DNA from 4 places in the Brachybacterium ginsengisoli genome. Region 2 is predicted to be linked to each of the others. Evidence: predicted binding sites of a transcription regulator. Region 2 holds the regulator's gene; each other region holds the start of a gene.
The links. The regulator LexA, encoded in region 2, represses DNA repair genes until DNA is damaged. The targets are predictions, from matches to a motif close to TCGAACANNTGTTCGA.
Positions count from the first base shown of each region.

Region 1 (4,590 bases), 1.8 Mb from region 2:
AGCCTCGTCGAGATCGACGGCGACCGCCTGCTCCCGCTCACCCGCGGCAGCGCCTCCGTCGGCGCCGTCGCCGCGGCCGAGGACGGCACCACCTACTTCACCGCCAAGCGCGTGGGCGAGGACGGCGAGGAGTCCGAGGACGCGCAGCTGTGGGCCCTGCCCGTGCGCGGCGAGGCCCGTGAGCTCGCCACCCGTCCCGGCGGCTTCGGCGGCCTGACCATCGCGGGCCGCCACCTCATCACCGAGCTCGAGGTGCACTCCCAGGCCGCCGACGAGGCCGAGCACGCCGAGCTCACGAAGAAGCGCTCCACGGCCAAGGTCACCGCCGCCTTCCACACCGGGTTTCCCACCCGCTACTGGGACCACGACCTCGGCCCCACCCGCCCCGTGCTCGCGATCGCCGCGCTGCCGGACGACCTCGCGCTCGCCGAGCGCACCCCGGCACCCGCCGGCGCCGACGCGAAGACCCCGTCGGCCGACGGGGACGACGAGGACCAGCCCACCCAGGTCCTCCACTTCCGCCACCTCGCGATGCCAGCCGGTCGGCTCCTGGACTGGACCGTGGACCGCAGCGGCGAGAAGGCGCTGATCGCGGTGCAGGACTCCCGCGGCGATCTGCTCGCCGTCCCCGACCTCTACCTCCTGGACCTCGTGGGCGGCGAGGCGCCGCGCCTGCTGCGCGAGGGCACGGCCGAGATCGAGCACGGCCCGGGCGAGTTCAGCCCCGACGGCCGCCGCGCCCTCGTCGGCCGGTACCGCACCTGGACGCAGACGGCCACGATGGGCGTCGGCGTCGAGCTGCTCGACCTCGCCACCGGCGAGTCGACCCCGGTCTGGCCTGAGCTCGACCACTGGGCGGACCCGATCTGGCTCGACGAGGACACCCTCGTCGCCACCACCGACGAGCAGGGCCGCGGCGCCGTGTGGATCGGCGGGGTCCATGACCCGGCCCCGCGCCGCCTCGCGGGCGGACCCGACCAGGACCTCGCCTTCTCCGGCGCCTCGGTCGCAGGCGGTGCGATCATCGCCTCCGCCTCCGGGATCGCCGTCGCCCCGCACCCCGTGCGCATCGATCCCGCCGACGGCACCGTCACCGCGCTGCCCAACCCGGCCGAGCCCGTCGACCTGCCCGGCACCCTCACCGAGGTCACCGCGACCGCCGAGGACGGCACCGACCTGCGCGCCTGGCTGCGCCTGCCCGAGGGGGAGGGGCCGCACCCGCTGGTGGTCTTCGCCCACGGCGGCCCGTGGGGCTCCTGGAACGCCTGGACCTACCGCTGGAACCCGGGCCCGTTCGTCGCCGCCGGCTACGCCGTGCTGCTGCCGGACCCGGCGATCTCCACCGGCTACGGCCAGGCGATGATCGACCGTGGCCAGCACGAGCTGGGCGGCGCCCCGTACACCGACATCATGGCGCTCACCGACGCCACGATCGCCCGCGAGGACGTCGACGCCGAGCGCACCGCCTTCGCCGGCGGCTCCTACGGCGGCTACATGGCCAACTGGGTGGCCGGGCACACCGGTGACCGCTTCCGATGCATCGTCACCCACGCCTCCCTGTGGGACACCGCCACGATGGGCGCGACCACCGACAACTCCGGGTGGGAGCGGCCGATGCGGGAGCAGAACCGGCTCTACAACCCCAAGGACTTCGTGGCCGACATCGTCGCTCCGATGCTCGTGATCCATGGCGACCGGGACTACCGGGTGCCGATCGCCCAGGGCCACGCCCTCTGGTACGACCTGCACACCTTCTCGGGCACTCCGCGCGATGCCGAGGGGCGCACCCGCCATCGCTACCTGTACTTCCCCGACGAGGGCCACTGGATCCAGGGCCGCGGCAACGCGCAGGTCTGGTACGAGACCTTCCTCGGCTTCCTGGACGAGCACGTGCGCGGCGAGGAGTGGACGCGCCCCGCGACTCTGGGCTGATCGACGTGCTGCGAGGGACGAGCGGCAGGAGATCAGCGGGATGGCAGGGCTGATCGACGTGCTGCGAGGGACGAGCGGCAGGAGATCAGCGGGATGGCAGGGCTGATCGACGTGCTGCGAGGGACGAGCGGCAGGAGATCAGCGGGATGGCAGGGCTGATCGACGTGCTGCGAGGGACGAGCGGCAGGAGATCAGCGGGACGGCAGGGCTGAAGTCACCGGGCGGCCGACGGGCGGGATGGTCCGTCGGTCGCCCTTGACATCTGTTCGAACGGGCGTTCGAATAGGGTCATGCGGTGGAGCGGGCAGGAGATCAGCACGGGGACCGGCGAGCAGCCGAGCACCCCGGCGCTGCTGGGCATGTCCGGGCTGGTGCGCAGCGTGCAGACCCCGGAGTTCCAGGGCGTCACCTTCCACGAGGTGATGGCGAAGTCGGCGCTGAACAAGGTGCCGGCCGCGAGCTCCATGCCCTTCGAGTGGACGGTGAACCCCTACCGCGGCTGCTCCCACGCCTGCGTGTACTGCTTCGCCCGCAGCACCCATCGCTACCTCGACCTCGACGCCGGGGCCGACTTCGACCAGCAGGTGATCGTCAAGGTCAACGTCGCCGAGGTGCTGCGGGCCGAGCTCGCCAAGCGCTCCTGGAAGCGCGACCTCGTGGCGCTCGGCACCAACACCGACCCCTACCAGCGGGCCGAGGGCCGGTACCGGCTGATGCCCGGCATCCTCTCCGCCCTCGCCGAGTCCGGCACGCCGATCTCGATCCTCACCAAGGGGACGCTGCTGCGCCGTGACCTGCCGCAGCTCGAGACCATCGCCGAGCAGGTCCCCGTGGACCTCTCGATGTCGATCGCGGTCTTCGACGACGCGCTGCAGAAAGCCGTCGAGCCGGGCACGCCGAGCACCGCCGCGCGCCTGGCCACGGTGCGCGCCGCGGCCGACGCCGGATTCCGTGTGACCGTCTTCCTCATGCCGATCATGCCGTGGCTGACCGACTCCGACGCGCAGCTCGACGAGGCCCTGGCCCGGATCGCCGAGGCGGGTGCGGCGCACGTGGTCCACGGCGCCCTGCACCTGCGGCCCGGTGCCAAGGAATGGTTCCTGGAGTGGATCGATCGGGAGCATCCCGAGCTCGCCACCGGGTATCGGCGCTTCTACGGGACCTCGTCCTCCGCGCCCGTCGCGTACCGGCGCACCCTCTCACGTCGGCTGGTCCCGCTGCTGCGTCGCCACGGGCTCGACTTCACCGAGGACGTCGACCAGCCCGAGCACCGGAGCCGGGCGGCGGAGGCCGCGCGCCGGCCGCGCCTCGCACCGGCGGCGCTGGATCTCCTGCCGCAGCCGGCGCTGTTCTGACCGGAGGGAGGGGCTCAGGCGACCTGGTCGGCCGGGGCGCTCCAGGTCGTGCACTGCCCCAGTTGGCCGCGGCTCTTCTGCCCGGCGACGACCCAGGCGGCGCGGGAGTCCTGAGAGGGGTCGCCGGCGCTGAGCGGTGCGCTCTGGGCGTCGACCGAGGTCACGAAGTCCTCCACCCGATCGGCCGGCCGGATCCCGGCGGGGAGCTGGAAGGCTGCCGCCGAGGCGATGCAGCTCAGCTGGAGCGTGTAGCGGCGCTGCGCCTCCTCGGCCTGCTCGGGGGAGTCGGCGAGGGCGAGCAGCAGCGAGCCGTAGTAGTCGTCGAGGTCCCCGGCGGCGAGGACGAACACCGCGTAGGAGTACGAGAGGTGCCACATGTACAGGCTCGGCGCCTCCTCGGCGGAGGCGTTCGAGAACCCGGCATCCCACTGCGCCGGCCAGTACAGGGTGCGATCGTCGTGGCAGACCACCGGGGCGGTGCCCGTGAAGCGCTCGGCCGCGCAGGAGGAGCCCTGCGGCGGGGAGTCCGTCTCGAAGACCACCACCCGCGGGGCCTCGAACGATATGCCTTCGGCCGAGAGCGCCGGGGCCCAGGAGACGGCGAGGCAGTCCGCCCCGGCCTCGAGGAAGGTGGGCAGCTTCTCCGCCGGCACCATGCCACCGGTGGTGGCGGGCAGGGAGCATCCGGTGGGTGCGGGCAGCTGCGTGACGAGCAGCGGGTTCTCGGTGAGCACCTCGCGCAGCTCCTCCGGCCCGCCGGAGGGGATCTGGTCCTGTTCCAGCGGCTCCCACACGCCGGGCTCCGTGCCGGGCGGCGCGGTGAAGGGATCGCTCCGGGCGATCGGGGTCGAGTCGCGGTCACGGTTCGTGAGCCACAGCGCGGTCAGGCCGCCGCCGATCCCCAGCAGCAGGAGCAGGGCGCAGCCGAAGGCGATGCCCGGGATCAGCAGTCCGCGACGCCGCGGCCCCGTGGTCGCGTCGATCCCCGGGGGCAGCGCAGAGCCCGAGGACGAGTTCGCGGGAAGAACCCGCATCGGCTCCCGGGTCGCAGACGGCGGTGGATCGAAGCGCGGCCGCTGGTCGAAACGCTGGATCGGGTCGGGGTCGACGGACTGTCCGACGGGGGAGGTGCCGGAGGTCAGCGGGCGAGGTGCGGTGTCCTCGTCGTCCGGGGCATCCGGGAACCCGACCTCGTCGTTGCTGGTCATCGTCCTCCTCCGACCGGGCCGGGCTGCGGCGCCACGATCAGGTCACCTGGTCGACGTCCGCCGTCCAGGCATTGCAGACGGAGAGGTCGCCGCCG
Region 1 is NZ_CP023564.1:430,461-435,050, forward strand. It holds gene CFK41_RS01900 (S9 family peptidase) at 1-1,932, shown strand, start outside; gene CFK41_RS01905 (Rv2578c family radical SAM protein) at 2,223-3,287, shown strand; gene CFK41_RS01910 (hypothetical protein) at 3,302-4,495, opposite strand; gene CFK41_RS01915 (hypothetical protein) at 4,533-4,590, opposite strand, start outside.
Region 1: CFK41_RS01905 (Rv2578c family radical SAM protein) is a predicted target of LexA. The motif match lies at 2,199-2,214, and genes of this name have one in related genera.

Region 2 (4,590 bases):
GTCAGGCCGGCGGCCAGGTGGGCGGCGCGGGCGCCGGCATGGGCTCGCGCGGGCCCGGCGAGACCAAGATCGAGCTGGATCGCCGACGGATCCGCGACCGCATGTCCAAGCTGCGCCGCGAGATCAAGGCGATGGCACCGGGACGCGACGCCCAGCGGGCGGACCGCAGGCGCCACAAGATCCCGGCCGTCGCGATCGCGGGCTACACGAACGCCGGCAAGTCCTCGCTGCTGAACCGGCTCACCGGCGCCGGGGTGCTGGTCGAGAACGCGCTCTTCGCGACCCTGGACCCGACGGTGCGGCGCACCACCACCCCGGACGGACGCGAGTACACCTATGCCGACACCGTCGGCTTCGTCCGCCATCTGCCGACACAGCTGATCGAGGCGTTCCGCTCGACGCTCGAGGAGGTCGGGGACTCGGACCTGCTGCTGCACGTGGTCGATGCCTCGCACCCGGACCCGGAGGGGCAGATCGCCGCCGTGCGCACCGTGCTCGGCGAGATCGAGGGCTTCGACGTCCCCGAGGTGGTGGTGCTGAACAAGGCGGACCTCGCCGAGCCGGAGACCATCGCCCGGATCCGCAGCCAGGTGGGCGACTCCGTGGTGGTCTCGGCACGCACCGGGATGGGCATCGAGGAGCTGCGGGAGCTGATCGCCGACCGTCTGCCGCGGCCTGCCGTCGAGGTGGACCTCGTGGTGCCCTACTCCCGCGGTGACCTGATCTCCCGGGTCCACACCAGCGGAGAGGTGCTCTCCGAGGAGCACCTCATGGAGGGCACGCGCCTGCACGCACGGGTCGACGAGGCGCTCGCGGCCGAGCTCCGCGGCGCGGCCTGAGAGCGCTCCGGCCTGTCGTCCGGAGCCTCACGGATCAGGGGGCGGGGCGCGGATACCCTTGACGGATGACCGCCCCGACCGAGCACCCCGCCGCCCCCGCGGCGGGGGACATCCCCCTGTCCACCTTTATGGATGCGGCGGTGTCCGCCATCGGCGGCTCTCCCCGGCAGGGGCAGCAGACGATGGCCGAGGCCGTCGACCTGGCGATGTCCGGCGGCCGGCACCTGCTCGTGCAGGCGGGCACCGGCACCGGCAAGTCCCTCGCCTATCTCGTCCCGGCGATGCGTCATGCCCTGGTCAGCGGGCGGCCGGTGGTGATCTCGACCGCCACGATCGCGCTGCAGTCGCAGATCGTGCGCAAGGATCTCCCGCGCCTGGTCGAGGCGCTCGCCCCGCATCTTCCCCGCATTCCCACCTTCGCCCTGCTCAAGGGGCGCGCGAACTATCTGTGCAAGCACAAGATCGCCGGCGGCTACCCGGTGGACATCGAGCCCGGCGCGCTCTTCGCGGAGGCCTCCACGGATCCTGCTCGGGACGGCGGAGAACGGCTGGGTGCCCAGGTGCGGCGGCTGCGGGAATGGGCCGAGCAGACGGACAGCGGTGATCGGGACTCGCTCGAGGATGCGGTCTCCGATCGCGCCTGGCGCCAGGTCTCGGTGACCGGCACCCAGTGCATCGGCAGCAGCTGCCCCATGGTCGAGGACTGCTTCGCCGAGCGCAGCCGGGAGATCGCCAGGGAGGTCGACGTGGTGGTCACCAACCATGCGCTGCTCGCGATCGACGCCTTCGACAACCACGGCATCATCCCCGAGCACGATGTGGTGGTCTTCGACGAGGCGCACGACCTCTCCACCCGCGTGACGAGCGCGGTCACCGATGTGCTCACTCCCGGGATGCTGCGCGGGACCGTTCGCGATCTGCGCGGCCTGGGCGTCGCCGGAACCGCCCTGGACGACGCCTCGGAGGAGCTGCGGGAGGCCCTCGAGCTCGCTCCGGACGGCCGCGTCATCGGCGATCTGCCCGAGCGTCTGGCGGACGCCGTCACCCAGCTGCGCGTCGAGGCGCGCACCGCCCACTCCGATGCCAAGGATGCCGGCGACGACTCCTCCGCCGGGGCCCGCAAGACGGTCCGGGCGAACCTGCAGGAGATCATCGACGTCTGCGAGCGACTCTCGGCGCCGGGGGAGGACGATGTCGTCTCGATATCGCATTCTCAGGCCACGGGACGTTCGAGCATCCAGGTCGCGCCCCTCAGCGTCGCCGCCGCGATGCGCGGGGCGATCCTCGAGGACCGCACAGCCGTGCTGACCTCCGCCACCCTCGCCCTCGGCGGTCGCTTCGAGCCCGCTGCGGGCGAGGTGGGGCTGGCCCGCGCCGCGCGCATGGCTCCCGAGGAGATCCCGCCGCTGGAGGACGCGAACGCGTGGGCCGGCCTCGACGTGGGCAGTCCCTTCGAGTACCGGCGCCAGGGAATCCTCTACACCGCGAGTCATCTGCCGCAGCCCGGTCGGGACGGTCCCTCGCCGGCGATGCTGGACCATCTCACCGAGCTCGTCGAGGCCTCCCGCGGGGGAGCGCTGTGCCTGTTCTCCTCGCGGCGCGGCGCCGAGCTCGCGGCCGAGCACGTCCGCGCCCGCCTGGATCTCACCATCGCCGTGCAGGGCGAGGACTCGATGACGAATCTGGTGCGCACCTTCCGCGAGGAGGAGGACGCGAGCCTCTTCGGAACCCTCACCCTGTGGCAGGGCGTGGACGTGTCGGGACGGTCGCTGCGGCTGGTCACCATCGACCGGATCCCGTTCCCGCGCCCCGACGACCCGCTGACGGCCGCGCGCCAGGAGAGGATCGGCCGCCGGGGCGGGAACGGCTTCATGTCGATCTCCGCGCAGCACGCCGCCCTGCTGCTCGCCCAGGGCGCCGGGCGCCTGATCCGCGCGGACGCGGACCGCGGGATGGTCGCGGTGCTCGACCCGCGCCTGTCGACCGCTCGCTATGGAGGGTTCCTGCGCGAGTCGATGCCGCCGCTGTGGCCGACCACGGATCCCGAGGTCGCCCTGGCGGCGCTGCGCCGCCTCGCCGAGGCCTGATCCGCCGTCGTCGGTCCGGTCGACGCCCGGTCCCACGAGGTCCGATCCACCGAGGCCTGACGCGACGACGCCGCGGCCGCCCTCAGCGGGCGGCCGCGGCGTCGTCGGACGAGCGGGTGCGGGTCGTCAGACCGCTCGCAGCACCGCCACGACCTTGCCGAGGATCTCGGCGTGATCGCCGAGGATCGGGGCGAACGACGGATTGTGCGGCATCAGCCAGACGTGGTCGTCGCGCTGGACGAAGGTCTTGACCGTGGCCTCGCCGTCGATCATCGCCGCCACGATCTCGCCCTTCTCGGCGGTGTTCTGGGAGCGCACGACCACCCAGTCGCCATCGCAGATGGCCGCGTCGATCATCGACTCGCCGACCACCTGGAGAAGGAAGAGGTCGCCGTCGCCCACGAGGCGCTGGGGGAGGGTGAAGACATCCTCGACCTGCTCCTCGGCGGTGATCGGGACGCCGGCGGCGATCCTGCCCACCAGAGGGACCGTCACGGAGTTCGGGATGATCTCGGGCTCCGGGGCGGAGGACGGGGGAGCCGGGGTGTCGTCCGCATCGGGCATGACGACCTCCATCGCCCGCGGGCGCTTCGGGTCGCGCCGCAGGAACCCCTTGCGCTCGAGGGACTGCAGCTGGTGCGCGACGGAGGACGAGGAGGTCAGGCCGACCGCGTCGCCGATCTCGCGCATCGTGGGGGGGTAGCCGTGGGTGGCCACCGCGTCGTTGATCGTCTCGAGGATGAGCCGCTGGCGCCGCGTGAGCCCCGAGGTGCGCTCGTCGGACGGAGCATCCTCGCGCAGCGGAATCGGCTTGGGGGTGCTCGGCGTCATCGTGCGGCCTCCTGGCGTCGTCTGTCGGACCCGTGCGGTTCCGTTGTCCTGTGACCCAGCGTAGGGCGGCGTTCACCAGAAGCCAAACATATGTTCGATGTTTCTGTTGCGTGTCGCGGACGCCCCGGGTTACAGTCGCACAGACATTCGATCGAACAGGAGTTCGGATATGCGTACCGATACCGCCACGCTGCTTCCCTTCCCGGCGCAGGAGTCGACCCGTGATGGGGCCGCTCCTCGAGCGCGCGTTCGACTCGAACCGACCCGTCGCGGTCGCGCGCTGCTGACCGCCGCCGCCTTCGTGCTCGGCCTGATCGTGGCCGCCGCCGTGCTGCTCGTCGTCGCGCTCCCGGCGCTCGCGGGCACCGAGGGCGATCAGCCCGTCACGATCACCGTCCAGGACGGCGACACCCTCTGGGGCTATGCCGAGCAGTACGCCCCCGAGGGCATGGGCGCCCAGGAGTACGTCGCCGAGCTGCGTGCCGAGAACCAGCTGCCCACCGGTCGCGTCACCGCAGGCCAGCAGATCGAGCTGCCCGTCCTGGAGGACTCCGCCCGCTGAGCGGACGAGGGTGCCGGTATTCTGGGCGGATGCACTGCCCGTTCTGCCGCCACCCCGACTCCCGCGTCGTCGACTCGCGCACGTCCGACGACGGTGCGACGATCCGCCGTCGCCGGCAGTGCCCGAACTGCTCCCGCCGCTTCTCGACCTCGGAGACAGCCTCCCTCTCCGTCCTCAAGCGCTCCGGCGTCAGCGAGCCGTTCAGCCGGGCCAAGGTGATCTCCGGGGTCCGCAAGGCGTGCCAGGGACGGCCGGTCAGCGATGATCAGCT
Region 2 is NZ_CP023564.1:2,600,204-2,604,793, reverse strand. It holds gene hflX (GTPase HflX) at 1-839, shown strand, start outside; gene CFK41_RS11595 (ATP-dependent DNA helicase) at 905-2,926, shown strand; gene lexA (transcriptional repressor LexA) at 3,053-3,757, opposite strand; gene CFK41_RS11585 (LysM peptidoglycan-binding domain-containing protein) at 3,927-4,319, shown strand; gene nrdR (transcriptional regulator NrdR) at 4,349-4,590, shown strand, end outside.

Region 3 (4,590 bases), 1.3 Mb from region 2:
CGACCAGCTGGTGCCGATGCCCGCGAGCGTCGAGGGCGTGGAGACCCTGCGCGGCCCCGCGACCTCGCGGATCACCTATCCCGGGGCGCGCCACGAGATCTTCAACGAGACGAACCGCGCCGAAGTGCTCGAGGACGTCGTGACCTTCGTGCAGGGCGTGCTCGACCAGCGGCGCTGAGCGCCGCGGCCGGGCCGGAGCTCCGGCTCAGATGAACTCGAGCGGATCGAACTCGTCGATGTCGATGATGCGCACGCGCGGCAGGCGGCTCGTGAACGCGGAGACGTCGTACTCGAGGTCGTGGAACTCGATCCCCGAGATGCTCTGGAGATCCGAGGCCATGAACTCGCGGAAGCCGACGATCGCGGTGCGTCGCTCCGGATCCGCGGCCAGGTCCTCCATCTGCGGGACGAAGTCCCGGTCATGGCTGACCAGCATGACGTCCGCCGGACGATCCAGCAGGGCCGCCGCGGTGCGCTGGATCGCGATGTCCACGATCTTGCCCTCGCCGCGCAGCGGGACCGGCTTGTAGCCCATCGCGATGAGCGCCTGGACGAAGCTCGAGGGCAGGCTGTCGTCGACAGCCAGGAAGAACAGGCCCTTCACGCTCTGATGCCACGACATCTCGGCGTGGTGGAGCAGCTTGTTCCAGCGAGGGCGCTCCTCGGGCTGGGGCCGCCGGCCGAGAACCGAGACGCCGAGCGTGGCGTCGATGTTCTCGCCGTCCACCAGGAGGTACGTGGTGCGTTCCGTCATGGGGTCGACCTTACGCGCTTCCGGAGCGGGACGAGGCCCGGAGGAGCGGGCGGTGGACGGGGCCGGGCCGAGGCGGGGTTGAGGCGAGATATCCCCAGGAATGTGCACACTGTGGAAGGCGTGAATGACGTTTCCTCCACAGGGGCGAATTATGCACATTCTCCTTGTGGGGAATGACGGGGTGTCCCAGGGCCTGCTGGAAGGGTGCTCGAGGGTTGCGCGGGGCATGGGGAGGTGTATACCGGCAGGTCGTGGAGGGGTGGTGGGTGCCGAGGAGGTGCGGCACCCGTCCCCGTGATCGGATCCCTGACGCGACCGTTCCTCCACAGTCAGTGGTTATCCACGGATTTGTCCCCATTTCTCGATGATCCTTCAGTAGGGGGTGTCGGGGAAATAGAATGGGGTTATCGCGGAGGTGGTTCGCGGGAGTGTTTCGAGTGTGGGGAGGGGGTGGTGGTGATGGGTGAGTTCGAGGAGGGGTTCGAGGTGTTCGAGCGGGATGGTGCGGCCGACGGGTCGGTGGCTTCAGGGTCCGGGCCGGCTTCGCCGCGCGGCCCCGTTCCCATCTCTGCTGCTGGCGCTGCTTCGGGTCTCGCGGGTCGTCTCGACGATGCTCTGTCGGAGGTCACTTCGTCGGTGGTCCTGCCGGAGTGGCGGGTGCGGGCCCGTAAGGAGCTCACGCGGGAGCGGGTCGTTCAGGAGGTCGAGTCCGATTCCATCGAGGCTGCCAGAGTCGAATCTCTGCATGGTCTGATGAGGCAGCGGGCCCGTCTCTACGCCCAGCATCTGCGGCAGGTGGCGGTGTTCTTCCGGGAGGATCCTGAGGTGGAGGGCCTGCTGGAGGACGCGGATCTGACGGCGTTGAAGATCGCGACCGGGCTGCGCTGCTCCTACCTTCAGGCCACCTCGCAGGTCCATGACGCGTATCGGGCGGTGGAGTGGATGCCGCTGACGTTCGAGTACCTCCGTCGCGGGGACCTGCCCGAAGCCTGGCATCGCTCCCTGCTGCGCCGGGTGCGGCGCTTGAGCGAGGAGCAGGTCCGGCAGGTCGATGCCCGGATCGCCGAGGTCGAGCTGCCCTCCATCTCCCCTGTCACGTTCGACAAGCAGGTCTCTGTCGCGGTCGCTCTCGCGACCGCGGGCACGCTCCCGACCCCGCCTTCCAGTTCCAGGGATGTGGAGGTCGTGGGCGTGGACCCGGAGGTGGGGACCGCGTCGTTGCTGGTGACGGGCCCGATCCTGGAGATCACGGGCCTCGCCCAACGGCTCGATCTCGCCGCGCGCACGGTCCAGAAGACTCAGCGGGCGATGCTCGAGGACGGGACGGAGGGGCCGATCCCGTTCGACCTCGACGAGTCCCTCCGCGAAAACGGCAGAGCCGCCTCGCTGCGGACCCTGAGATACGCGATCCTCACCCACTCGATCCTCGACATCGATCCGGTCCAGGAGACCCGCACCCCGTTCAAGCTCCTGGTCACCGTGCCCGTCACGACGCTGCTGGGCATGGATGACTCACCCGCGATGCTCGAGGGCATGACACCGATCCCGGCCGAGCTCGCCCGGGACCTGGCCGGGAAGGAGACGACCTGGCAGCGGATCCTCACCGACCCGATCACCGGCGCGCACCTCCCCGTCGACGCGACCACGTATCAGCCCACGGCGCAGATGCGGCTCCAGCTCCGGCTGCGCCACCCCGTCTGCGCCGCACCGGGCTGCACCCGATCGACCGCGCTCGCGGCAGAGGACGACCACATCATCGAGTACGACCACGACCACCCCGCCCGAGGCGGACCCACCTCGCTGTGGAACCTCCACCGATTGTGCTGGCAGCACCACCAGCTCAAGACCGCCGGCCTCATCGACCCCGACCGCGACCCGAGGGACGACCCTGCCCGCGAAGACCGCACCACACCCGCCGGACCGCTCGAGACGACCTGGAAGATCGGGCCGCTCCGCGCCCGCACCCGGGAACACACCGACCTCCTCACCCCCGAGACCGTGAAGACCCTCGACCAGGCCTGGACCCTCCACCAACGCACCCGCCGCGTCCAACAAGCACTGGCCAACCAGGACCGGACCCGGCCCATCCCCGACACCCGCCGCGTCACCCCACCCGGCGCCACCCCCGAGTACCCCGACCCACCCTACTGACCGCGCCATGACGACGCACTGTCCCGGTCTACCTGCGCAGATGCTCATATCTGACATGAGTGTGAAGTCTGCTGCCCGCCGCCGTCACTCCGCTCCCCTCACATCGATGTCACCCGGACTGCACATCGCCCGCTCCGGACCGCCGAGATCGGCGCAGGAGCGGGCGATGCAGCCGGGATCGAGCGGATCAGACGGGCTGGACCCTGCCGGTCACGCCGTGCGGGTCGATCACGTACTTCGTGGCGACACCCGAGTCGAACTTTGCGTACCCCGCCGGGGCGTCGTCCAGGGAGATCGCAGCGGCGTTCACGGCGTCGGCGATCTTCGCCTTGTCGTGCAGGATCGCCTCCATCAGCTGACGGTGGTACTTCATCACCGGGCACTGGCCGGTGGTGAACGACAGCGCCTTCGCCCAGCCCAGTCCCAGCCGCAGCGACAGCGAGCCCTCCTGCGCCGCCTCGTCCACGCCGCCCGGATCGCCGGTCACGTACAGACCGGGGATCCCGAGCGCACCACCGGCCCGGGTCACGTCCATCAGCGTGTTCAGCACCGTCGCCGGCGCCTCCTTCGCATCCTTGCCGTGCCCGCGGGCCTCGAAGCCCACAGCGTCCACACCGGCGTCGACCTCTTCGCGGCCCAGGATGCGGGCGATGCCCTCGCGCGGATCCTCCTTCGAGACGTCGATCGTCTCGCAGCCGAACTTCGCCGCGTTCGCGAGGCGGTCCGCGTTCATGTCCGCCATGATCACCACCGAGGCGCCCAGCAGCTGCGCGCCCAGCGCCGCGGCCGTGCCCACCGGGCCCGCCCCGGCGATGTACACCGAGGATCCGGGCCCCACTCCCGCGGTGACCGCGCCGTGATAGCCGGTGGGGAAGATGTCCGAGAGCATGGTCAGGTCCAGGATCTTCTCCATGGCCTGGTCCTTGTCCGGGAACTTCAGCAGGTTCCAGTCCGCGTACGGGACCAGCACGTACTCGGCCTGACCGCCGACCCAGCCGCCCATGTCCACGTACCCGTAGGCGCTGCCGGGACGGTCCGGGTTCACGTTCAGGCAGATCTCGGTGCGCCGCGTCTTGCACATCTCGCAGCGGCCGCAGGAGATGTTGAAGGGCACCGAGACGAGGTCTCCCTTCTTGATGAACTCGACCCCGGGCCCGGTGTCGATCACCTCGCCGGTGATCTCGTGCCCGAGCACCAGATCCGCCGGCGCCGTCGTGCGGCCGCGCACCATGTGCTGGTCGGAGCCGCAGATGTTCGTGGTGACGACCTTGAGGATCGCCGCATGGGGCAGCTTCCGGCCGACGTTCGCGGGGTTCACCCCCGGGCCGTCCTTGAGCTCGTATCCCGGGTAGTCGATGTCGATGACCTCGACCTCACCCGGACCCTTGTACGCGACCGCACGATTGCTGGACATGCTGACCCTCCTCGACCTGGCCGCGGCCCCGATGCTCCGTTGCATCTGTGCTCGAGCCGCACCACCTCCAGGCTGGGTGATGCGGGTCACGTTGTCAATCGTCGCGGACCGGCCCGTCGGGGCTGTTCGTCCTGTTCAGGGCCGGTCCGCGAGGATCAGCCGAGCGTGACCTCGCGTCCCGATGCCGCCGACTCGTAGATGGCCTCGAGGATCCGCACGATCTCGACGCCGTGCCAGGCCGGCGCGACCGACTCCGCACGCCCCAGCGACG
Region 3 is NZ_CP023564.1:3,944,062-3,948,651, forward strand. It holds gene CFK41_RS17620 (alpha/beta hydrolase) at 1-178, shown strand, start outside; gene CFK41_RS17625 (NYN domain-containing protein) at 206-754, opposite strand; gene CFK41_RS17630 (HNH endonuclease signature motif containing protein) at 1,508-2,905, shown strand; gene fdhA (formaldehyde dehydrogenase, glutathione-independent) at 3,093-4,319, opposite strand; gene CFK41_RS17640 (Gfo/Idh/MocA family protein) at 4,475-4,590, opposite strand, start outside.
Region 3: CFK41_RS17630 (HNH endonuclease signature motif containing protein) is a predicted target of LexA. The motif match lies at 1,224-1,239, and genes of this name have one in related genera.

Region 4 (4,590 bases), 290 kb from region 2:
AAGGAGCTGGACCTGCCGCTGCAGATCCACGACCGGGACGCCCATCGCGACGTGCTCGAGGTGCTCGAGGCCGACGGCGCTCCCGAGCGGACCGTCTTCCACTGCTTCTCGGGGGACGCTGAGTTCGCCCGCGCCTGCGCGGATCGCGGATGGTTCCTCTCCTTCGCCGGCACCGTCACCTTCAAGAACGCCGACGGTCTGCGCGGCGCGCTCGCCGAGGTGGGCCTCGGCCAGGTCATGGTCGAGACCGACGCCCCCTTCCTCACGCCGGTGCCCTACCGGGGCCGACCGAACTCCTCCTACCTGATCCCGATCACGATGGCGACGATCGCCGAGGTGACCGGCACCGATCTGGAGACGGCCTGTCGCCGGATCCGCGAGACCACCGAGTCCGTGTACCGCTGGCCCGAGGCGGTGGCCGCATGACCGACGCCGACGCCACGAGCGCGGGGATCCTGCTGACCGCGCGTGACATCCGCGAGCTCGCCGATGCCGCCGGGATCCGTCCCTCCAAGCAGCGGGGCCAGAACTTCGTCATGGACCCCAACACGGTGCGCACCATCGTGGGGCGTGCCGGGGTGGAGCCCGGGCAGGCCGTGCTCGAGGTCGGACCCGGCCTCGGATCCCTGACCCTCGGGCTGCTCGAGGCGGGTGCCGATGTGGTGGCCGTCGAGCTGGACCGGGGTCTGGCCGAGCTGCTCCCGCTCACGCTGCGTGCCCGCGGCGTCGAGGAGGAGCGCTTCCGCCTCGTGCACGCCGACGCCCTGCAGGTGCCCGAGCTGCCTGCTCTCCCGCGCGCCGGGGAGCCGACGGCTCTGGTCGCGAACCTGCCGTACAACGTGGCCACGCCGATCCTGCTGACCATGCTCGAGCGCTTCCCCTCCCTCCGCTCCGCCCTGGTGATGGTCCAGTCCGAGGTGGTGGACCGCCTGACCGCGGGTCCGGGTTCTCGCACCTACGGGGGACCCAGCGTGAAGACCGCCTGGTACGGCACGGCTGTGCACGCGGGCCGGATCTCCCGGCAGATCTTCTGGCCGGTCCCCAACGTCGACTCGGCGCTCGTGGAGCTGGTGCGGCATGAGGAGCCGCTCGGCACCGACGCGGAGCGGGAGACGGTGTTCGCCGTCATCGACGCCGCCTTCGCCCAGCGCCGCAAGACCCTGCGCGCCGCGCTCGCCGGCTGGGCCGGCAGTCCGCCCCGGTCCGAGCAGATCCTGCGCGCGGCCGGCATCGATCCCGGTGCCCGGGGCGAGACGCTGGGCATCGAGGGCTTCCGCGCCATCGCTCGCGCGGAGAAGGGCGTCGACTGATGCCGCCGTCCCGCCACCGGGTGGTGGTGCGTGCGCCGGGGAAGATCAACCTCTCCCTGGGCGTCGGCGCGGTCGACGATCGGGGCTATCACGCTCTGGCCACGGTCTTCCAGGCCGTGGACCTCTACGAGACGATCACCGCGACCCGCGCCGAGGGCCTGAGCCTCGAGGTCACCTCGGAGGTGCCGGGCGACATCCCGCTCGACGGGTCCAACCTCGCGCTGCGTGCGGCGGAGCTGCTGCGCACCGAGCACGAGGTGCAGGACGGGGCCGCGCTCCACATCCACAAGCAGGTACCGGTCGCGGGAGGAATGGGGGGCGGATCGGCCGATGCCGCCGCCGCCCTGGTCGCCCTGGACCGCCTGTGGGGGCTCGGCCTCAGCGGCGAACGGCTGCGGGCCCTCGGGGGTCGGCTCGGCGCCGACGTCCCCTTCGCGATGCTCGGCCATACCGCGCTCGGCCGCGGCAACGGAGCGGACCTCACCACGGTGCTCACCCACGGGGAGTGGACCTGGCTGCTGGCCGTCCCCGGCGGGCATCTCTCCACCCCGGCGGTGTTCCGTCGGTTCGACGAGATCGCCGCCCGCGGAGGCAGGGTGCCACCGGCGCAGCCGTCCGTCGATGATCGCCAGCTGCAGGCGCTCAGCAGCGGGAACATCGAGCTGCTCGCCGATACGCTGCACAACGATCTCCAGGCTGCGGCCTTCGCGCTGCATCCCGGGCTGGAGCCCGTGGTCGAGGCCGCTGAGCAGCTCGGCGCATCGGCGGCGCTGGTCAGCGGGTCCGGGCCGACGGTCGCCGTGCTGGTGGAGGACGAGTCCCAGGCGCGGTCGATCGCCGCTGGGCTGATGCGCGATGGGCTGGTCGAGTCGTGCCTGGTGGCCAGGGGGTCCGCCCCTGGAGCGAGCGTGCTCGAGGAGGAGTGAGGTCGCCCCTCGCTTCGCGGGCATCCGGCAGTGCCGTTCGGGCATGGCGTTACCGCGCCAGTCGATTTCCACTGTCGTCAAGGGATGTGCCGTCCTTTCGTGACATCTCCGTCGGCGTCATCCATCATTCTGCCTCTTCTCGGCGGTTCTGTCCGCGCCTCCATCATGTCGTCGTCGCGTGAGGTCGTCGTGCGTTCCGGCGGGCGAACCTGCGCAGACGGCCGTCGTCCGTCACGGTGACTGCAGAGTCGCGCTCTTTCGGCTCGAAGCATGCTCTCTGCCTGGTTCGATGACTGTCCACGTCGGCCCGACGCCGGCTTCAGCAGGCTTCGCTGACGAGGGTTGCGAGGGCGCCTCGCCGGCTTTCCTCCACAGAAGCTGTTTATCCACAACGATTCCCGCTGTCGGGTCGACCTTCATTCCTCCCCACGCCAAGTTATCCACAATGGAAAACTACTAAGAAGTAAGAGGGCTGCAGATCTTCCTCGAGTCGAACAGTCGTGCGAAACTGGATCCATGGCACACGATCCGCACAGCGAGCGCGCAGAGCGCTGGGAAGCATCCCAGCGCTCGCCCGGCTCTGCGCCGCGGGAGGCCGGATCCGGTGAAGCGGGCGGCGCCCGTGACGGTGCCGGGGCCGCGATGTCCGGCCCGCGTCGATCGACTCCTCTCCGGATCGAGGCCGGTGACGGTGCGCTCCGGATCGGGGAGTCGGATGTCTCCGCGACCCGCGCGGTGCTCGCCGAGCTCGGTGCCCATGGTGCGACGGCGCTGGATCATCAGACGCCCACCGAGGCCATCGCTCTGCTCGCCCAGCTCCAGGATCTCTCCGGGGCGATCGCCGCGGTCCAGGCCCGCGCGCTGGTCCGCTTGGAGTCCGCGGTCGTGGAGGACTGTCGGCGGCGCGAGGAGACCCCGGAGCAGGCACGGAGGATCGCTCGTTCCGAGGCCTCGAAGGCGATGAAGCAGTCGACCGCCTGCGCCGGGCGCTCCCTGTCCTCGTGCCGTCGACTGGTCCGATCCATGCCCGGGATGCTCGGCGCTCTCGCTGAGGGCAAGGTCTTGTCCACTTCAGCGCATCAGGTGGCCCGCACGCTCGGACCGGCGACTCCCGAGCAGCGCACCCTGGTGGATCAGGTCCTCACCGCCCACCTCCCGCACCTCGAGGGCTGCGGTCCGCAGGAGTGGGCCGGGGAGGCGGAGAAGGTGCTGCACGGCCTGGATCCGCGGGGCGCCGCCGATCGTCACCGCACGGCGACGAAGGACCGCTGCGTCACCGTGCGCCGCGGCGAGCACGGGATGTGCACGCTCACCGCGCGTCTGAGCGGGCTCGACGGCGCGCGGATCCGCAAAGGGCTCTCCCTCGCCGCGGAGCGATCTCGTGCGCAGGGAGACCGTCGCGGCCACCAGCAGATCATGGCGGATCTCCTCGCCGATGCGCTCATCGGCCGAGGCGAGGGGATCGACCCCTCCACGCTCGAGATCGGCGTGATCATCACCGACCGTTCGCTGCTCGCCCCGGATCACGCCGATGCCGCCACCATCGAGGGCTACGGCCCGGTGCCCTACGAGCACATCCGTCAGGAGATGCTCGAGGCGATGTCTCCCGCTGAGGAGGATCCGGAGCTCGCGATGACGCTTCGCACCCTCTACACCGATGCGACCGACGGTCAGCTCGTCGCCGCGGGTTCCGCAGCGCGCAGCTTCCCTCCGGCGCTCGCCCGCTTCCTCCGGCTCGCCCACCAGACCTGCCGGGCACCGTACTGCGAGGCGAACATCCGCCAGAGCGATCACATCGTGCCCTGGTCCGAAGGTGGTCCCACCGCTCTCGACAACGGCAACGGCCTGTGCGCCGCGGACAACCAGAAGGAGCAGGCGGGCGAGAGCGTCCGGGTCCTCCACGATGAGAACGGGGTTCGCCGCTCCGTCGAGTGGATGAGCCGCTACGGGCAGACCGCGCGCCGCCGCGGCATCAACTTCGACCCGATCGGCACGGCGGCCGGGATCCTGGATCGTGCGGCGAGGACCGGGGCCATGGCCGACGGACTCGGCGTCGAGATCGATGAACTCGGGCCGGCATCCTCCGCGGTGTCCTCGGCGACCGGTTCGCCCCGGACCCCGGAACAGAAACCCCCATCCGAGGAACGGCCTCGCACCAGAGATCGGGTTCTCGAGCTCGTCGGCTCGTACTCCGCCGCGCCCGTCGGCGGGGCGGAGCATCGACACCGCCCGCCGCAGCGGAACGACCACGTCTTCTTCCCCCACCTCACCCTGGTCGTCGACACTCCCTGGCGCGGACCGGAGCCCAGCCGGAGCGGCGACGACCCCGTCGGCGGATCCTCAGTTCGGAACGG
Region 4 is NZ_CP023564.1:2,306,141-2,310,730, reverse strand. It holds gene CFK41_RS10265 (TatD family hydrolase) at 1-426, shown strand, start outside; gene rsmA (16S rRNA (adenine(1518)-N(6)/adenine(1519)-N(6))-dimethyltransferase RsmA) at 423-1,310, shown strand; gene CFK41_RS10255 (4-(cytidine 5'-diphospho)-2-C-methyl-D-erythritol kinase) at 1,310-2,236, shown strand; gene CFK41_RS10250 (DUF222 domain-containing protein) at 2,753-4,590, shown strand, end outside.
Region 4: CFK41_RS10250 (DUF222 domain-containing protein) is a predicted target of LexA. The motif match lies at 2,727-2,742, and genes of this name have one in related genera.